DNA from 2 places in the Macrococcus sp. CoH-51_TC_04 genome. Region 1 is predicted to be linked to the other one. Evidence: riboswitches for the same ligand, from Rfam matches in the RefSeq annotation. Region 1 holds a riboswitch; the other holds the start of a gene.

Region 1 (3,188 bases):
TACTGCTTTATGGCGAACAACATTACCATATTACGCTATTCCTGAAGCGGCTGAAGAAAAAGTGCTTGAAGCGGAGGAAGTGTATCACCCGTTACTTGATCGTGCTGTAGCGAATGATTTTAAGTATAAGCATTCTGTACTGTTAACAGGATCTAATGCCTCGGGGAAATCTACGTTTATGAAAACGATGGCGATAAATTTAGTAATGGCTCAAGGTCTGAATACATCGACAAGTGAAAGATTTGTGTATCAACCAGGAATCATAGCCACTTCAATGAATTTAGAAGATAGTTTAGCGAAAGGTGATAGTTACTTTATCGCAGAAATTAAATCAGTAAAGCGCCTCTTAGAAGTGCTTAAATTGACATTACCGACGTATATATTCATTGATGAAATATTGCGCGGAACGAATACGAAAGAACGCATTGCTTCAGCAACTGCAATACTAGACTATTTGAATTTACATCAAAACAGTTTATTATTTGCAGCGACACATGATATTGAATTAACTGAGATACTGACACACTTTGATTTTTATTACTTTAAAGAAACACTGACTGAAGATAATGATATAACATTTGACTATACAATCAGAAAAGGTGTTACAACGACTTCGAATGCAATAGAACTTATGCGTATTCACAATTATCCAGAAAGTATATATAACCAGGCAAAAACGCAGCTTAAACAATTAGAACAACTGAATGTAGGGACTTAAGCACCGGATAAGCGGTGCTTTTTATTATATATGTTAAAAATACTTTACATAATGTTAAGTATAATGTACATTAGTGGTGAGGTGAACAACATGCTAAAGTCTCATTTAAAGGAGTACCGCGCTAAATTTAATATAAATCAAAGTGAGTTAGCGAAAAGAGTTGGTGTAACAAGACAGACGATTGGTTTTATCGAAAAAGGTACGATTTCACCGTCTATCACGTTAGTGTTAAAGATTTGTCATGTATTTCAATGTAAAGTTGAAGATCTTTTTGAATTGGAGGATATTGAAGATGAATGAACAACAATTTAAAAGAATTTATCCGTTATTTAATCTAGTCTGTATTGTGTGTATTGGATTACTGATTATCCCACTGAGTATGGTTATGCGTTATACGATTAATGAAGGTGATGTATTGTTTTCTGTTCATATCAACCCATACAAGTATGGTGATATGTTTTTGTACTTTATCATTGCGACAGTGATAATTAATATGATATTGATGGCTGTAAGTACAATATTTCTCGTATGGGCAAAGAAAAAGTTTAGAAAAATTAATTTAGTTCCTGAGATTAATGATCACGATGAAGGAATGAGTTTTGTGACATATGAATCGATGAAACGTTCTTATACTTGGTTGAGCATACTGTTACCGTTATTTACAGCTGTTATATTTTTAGTTCCAGATAATTTTGTGACCAAACCCATTGTACTAGGTATATTGCTGTTTATGTCTGTAATTATGTGTTTAACGTATTATGTTAGAAATAGAAAGTTATTAAAGGATTAAAATAGAATTTTCAAAATATTCATTGACATCATTAAGATGTTTAATTATGATAGTAATCAATAAATAAAACAAAATATTTTAACTCTTATCCAGAGAGGTGGAGGGACAGGCCCTATGAAACCTCGGCAGCAGATTCTTAATGAACACTGTGCCAATTCCTGCAACGTAAGTTGTAAAGATGAGACGAGACTATACAGCGATTTATCCTGTGGACTTGTTCTTGTCCACGGGATTTTTTATTTGAGTTAAAAAATTAGGAGGAAACTATGCATGAGAAAAGTATTAGGTTTAATTAGTGCAGTCATATTATCTGCATCTTTAGCAGGCTGTAGCTCAACTGAAAAAGAAGAGGATAAGAAGATTGTTGTTGCAGCTTCCCCTGCACCGCATGGAGAAGTTGTTAAACATGCAGCGGTTGCGATGAAGAAAAAAGGATATGACGTAGAAGTTAAGATTGTCAATGACTATAAAGTACCGAATAAGTTACTGCAAGAAGGCGATGTTGATGCTAACTTATTCCAGCATGTGCCATACTTGAAAGCTGAGAAAAAGACGCATCATTATGATATTGAAGAAGTAGGGAAAGTGTTCACTACGCCTATGGGGGTTTATAGTAAGAAGTATAAGAACTTAGATGAAATTCCATCTGGCTCTGAAATCTTCGTATCAAGTAATCCGGCTGAAGAAGGGCGTTTCTTATCATTCTTTGTCAATAAAGGTGTGATTAAGCTGAAAAAAGGCGTAAAGATTGAAGATGCATACTTTACTGATATCGTTGAAAATAAAAAGAATCTAAAGTTTAATAACAAACAAAGCGCAGAATTCTTACCGAAGACGTATCGTAATGGTGAAGGGGCTGCAGTAATTATGAATTCTAACTACGCAATTGATAATGGGATTACACCGCATAAAGATGCCATCGCGTTAGAGGATGAATCTTCACCATTTGCAAATATTCTTGCTGTTAAAAAAGGCCATAAGAATGACAAGAAGTTTCAGGATTTGATTGAAGTACTTCAGTCTCAAGATATGAAAGATTATATTAATAAGGAATTCAACAAAGACGTCATTCCATATGGAGGGAAGTAGATGAAGCTAGGAATCATTGGTGTTGGACGTGTGGGCAGTCAAGTGCTGACTGACGTACAGTATTTGAACGTATTTAACGAGATTGTCTTGATTGATAGTGACGAAAATGTTGCGACTGGAGAGGCAATGGATCATTTGCACAGTCAAGGTATTGGTGTCACGAATCATATCAATATTTATGCGGGAACATATAAGGATTTAAAGGATGCGGATGTTATCGTTATAGCGGCCAGTACAAAGACAGATACATCAATTCCAGATCGCACTGCGCTAGCAAAGGCGAATACAGTGATTATTAAAGAAATCACTACACGTATCGGTGAAGTAACGACCGATGCCTTGCTTGTTATTATTTCCAATCCTGTCGATGCGATGACGTACATCGCTTCAAAGTATTATCCGGAGAGTAAAGTGATAGGTACTGGTACGTTATTAGAAACTTCACGTTTTAAAACTTTAATTGCAAATCATTACAACATTGACCCTAAAAGTGTTGAAGGGTTTGTGATAGGAGAGCATGGAGCACATGCTGTACCGCTCTGGAGTAAAACGCGTATTCATGGTATAGCGTTAGAGGAATATGAACAGCTT
Region 2 (3,188 bases), on a different contig from region 1:
ACTACTGGTTGTTCAGTATGTCATGCAGATTATCCAAAAGTTAAGGCTCTTGCAACAGATATAAATATACCGTCTGTATATCTACTCGCAGACGAAGTTCCAGAAGCTGCGGGCCAGCTCAGTTTATTTTCTTCACCTGTCGTCATTTTATTTAATCATGAGAAAGAGTACCATCGACAAGCTCGTATTATCGATTTTGATATGCTAAAGCTACGTATCAATCAACTACTTCAAGAATATTAATTACCTTTACTCCATCTATCATTGAACCTGAACGATGCAGAAATAATATTTTCTGCATCGCTCAGGTTATTTAATAGCGTATATGCCCTTCTTATAATCGTACTCTATTCTACCTGGAACGCCACTTCTATACTATCGTCTACAAAAGAATGTCTGATACTATCTGCAAATGGGTTATCAAGTGGTGTGCCTACATAAATATGCACTTTATTCTCACCTATTTTTATACTGTCCTTAATCGGTTGCATCCCATCATATGTTTTTATTCTAATATCAGCAAGCTCTAGTTTATACTTCCCATTTTCCGGTACAACAAAAGCAAACCCTGAGTATGTCTGCTTATTTTCTTTGTATGAAACTTGTATAACATAAAATGGTGTCTTCCATTTTTTATTCGGCGTATAGATTGCGGATACAAGATCATCACTTTTAATCACATCGTTCACCAATGCCTTTTGCGCTTCTTCCATAGAATTGTAGGTGCCTTTTTCTATCGCCTTAATTTCTTTCGTCTTCACTTCATGTTGCGCTGTATCCTGCGGTAATTTCTGCCATACAATCAGTGAAAATAAAATAATTGCTAGTAAACATCCAAACACCAATACTTTCTGGTGGTTATTCATATAGATTCCCCCTAACATTTAACATCTCTTAATACCATTATATCGAAAAACAAGAGATAAAGTAAGCGTTTTCAAATATGTTTGAGGAATAAAAATTTGTATGTAGTATTATATATTTAAAATATGGATAAACATATTAAAAATAACAAGCAGGTGACTTTATGGATAACGCTACTTTTATCGTTGATACAATTGAACGCTATGCAACTACAACACGAGGTGCTAAAAGAGCACATGCTAAAGGAAACCAATATATAGGGAAACTACAGTTAAATGAGATGGGAAAACGGATATTCAATTTAGACGATACACAATTAGATGTGATTGTCAGACTTTCAGACGCACCTCCCAATAGAAATGTACCTTCTAATCTAGTACCACTTAAAGGACTTGCGTTGCATATTAAGCAGGCACATATTAATCTTGTGATGGTAACATTTCCGTACTTCCCCTGGACAAAAGAGGTCTCTATAGTGAAAATCGCTCAATACATACATGCCATTCATAAAAGTGAAAGTAAATTATTGAAAATTAATTTATTAAGACATTTATTAAAAATTGAAGATTTCAATAAGCATCTTATGAAGTTTATTCTTAATCAACCGATCAAGACAACTATGAATCAAACATTTCATAACTTACATTATTTTAAATACAATGAACAATTTATAAGATTTCATGCACGTAAGAAGTACAATCAAATAACATTATATGCCGAAATTTATGATGAGATTAAACCGATTTCAGAATTACGGAAAGACGCTGTTATTGAAGAAATTGCTCATATTGAACTTACATCCGAAACAAGCGAAACATATACTACGTTCGACCCGTTGCAAACTGGATCACTGGATGCTGTCTATGACGAAATATTAAATTTACGTTCAGAGATGTATAAAATATCAAATCAACATAGAAACGAAGAAGGCATAACCTTAGAATAAAATATTTTAAAAATTCAAATTATAGTTTGACAATTTTTAAAATGCGTTATATTATACTAATTAACAATTTCATATGCTTATCCAGAGTGGTGGAGGGACTGGCCCTATGAAACCCGGCAACCTATTAATTTAGGTGCTAATTCCAGCAGGTATATCCTGAAAGATAAGGTATTTTATGAGTCTATCTTTTAGGTAGACTCTTTTTTTATATTAATTTACGAGGAGGTCATCATATGACAAATTCATTCCATTTTGAAACCATTCAGGTTCACGCCGGCCATTCAGTTGATAGTGCATCTCATTCACGTGCTGTGCCTATCTACCAAACTTCTTCTTTCGTGTTTGATGACACGGAGCATGCTGCTAATTTATTCGGTTTGAAAGAAGCAGGTAATATTTATTCAAGATTGACTAATCCTACAAACGCAGTCTTAGAAGAACGTGTTGCCCAGCTTGAAGGAGGCGTTGCTGCTGTGGCAGTATCTTCGGGCATGGCCGCAATTACGTATGCAATCTTAGCACTTGCATCAAGTGGAGATCATATCGTTTCATCTGCATCACTATATGGCGGGACACATACATTATTCAGTCACACTTTACCGAAATATGGTATTGAGGTTGATATCGTAGACACTTCAAATATCGACAATATTAGAAATGCTATTAAAGGTAATACTAAAGCTATCTTTATTGAAACGATTGGTAATCCTGAAGGTAATATCGAAGACTTCGAACAACTGTCAGCCATCGCAAAGTCAGCAGATATTCCACTGATTGTAGATAACACATTTGCTTCCCCTTATTTATTCCGTCCAATTGAACACGGTGCTCATATCGTTGTGCATTCAGCCACTAAATTTATTGGTGGACATGGTAATTCTATCGGCGGAATTATAGTAGATGGTGGGAACTTTAATTGGGATAACGGCAAATTTAAAGGGCTTTCTGCACCTGATGCATCATATCATAACTTAGTATTTACAGAAGCCTTTAAAGACGCTGCATATGCTGCTAAGATTCGTACTACATTATTACGAGATACTGGCGCATCACTTTCACCATTTAATGCTTTCTTACTAATCCAAGGACTTGAAACACTTTCCTTACGCGTAGAAAGACATGTAGAAAATGCTCAGAAAGTAGCAGAGTATCTTGAATCACATCCAAAAGTTGCATGGGTGAAATATGCCGGATTATCTTCAAGCAAATACTTTAACTTAAAACAAAAGTATTTACCTAATGGTGCTGGATCTATTTTTACATTTGGTGTTACTGGAGGTTATGAAGCTGGTAAGAAGTTCATTGAATCACTAGAATTATTTTCATTGCTTGCAAATGTCGGCGATGCTAAATCACTAGTAATACACCCTGCAAGTAC

Evidence for each region. A riboswitch is a leader RNA that binds a small molecule or an ion and turns the genes downstream of it on or off. The one in region 1 is predicted to bind S-adenosylmethionine.
Region 2: linked by a shared signal. The riboswitch ahead of ACZ2V4_RS06185 (O-acetylhomoserine aminocarboxypropyltransferase/cysteine synthase family protein) and the one ahead of ACZ2V4_RS07820 (MetQ/NlpA family ABC transporter substrate-binding protein) in region 1 are both predicted to bind S-adenosylmethionine.

The regions. Positions count from the first base shown of each region.
Region 1 covers NZ_JBVGOY010000007.1:51,862-55,049, reverse strand. Annotated here, with positions in the region: gene ACZ2V4_RS07835 (MutS-related protein) at 1-718, shown strand, start outside; gene ACZ2V4_RS07830 (helix-turn-helix transcriptional regulator) at 809-1,018, shown strand; gene ACZ2V4_RS07825 (hypothetical protein) at 1,011-1,508, shown strand; SAM riboswitch class I at 1,591-1,693, shown strand; gene ACZ2V4_RS07820 (MetQ/NlpA family ABC transporter substrate-binding protein) at 1,779-2,597, shown strand; gene ACZ2V4_RS07815 (lactate/malate family dehydrogenase) at 2,598-3,188, shown strand, end outside.
Region 2 covers NZ_JBVGOY010000005.1:28,281-31,468, reverse strand. Annotated here, with positions in the region: gene ACZ2V4_RS06200 (thioredoxin family protein) at 1-243, shown strand, start outside; gene ACZ2V4_RS06195 (hypothetical protein) at 348-866, opposite strand; gene ACZ2V4_RS06190 (catalase family protein) at 1,028-1,810, shown strand; SAM riboswitch class I at 1,885-1,980, shown strand; gene ACZ2V4_RS06185 (O-acetylhomoserine aminocarboxypropyltransferase/cysteine synthase family protein) at 2,044-3,188, shown strand, end outside.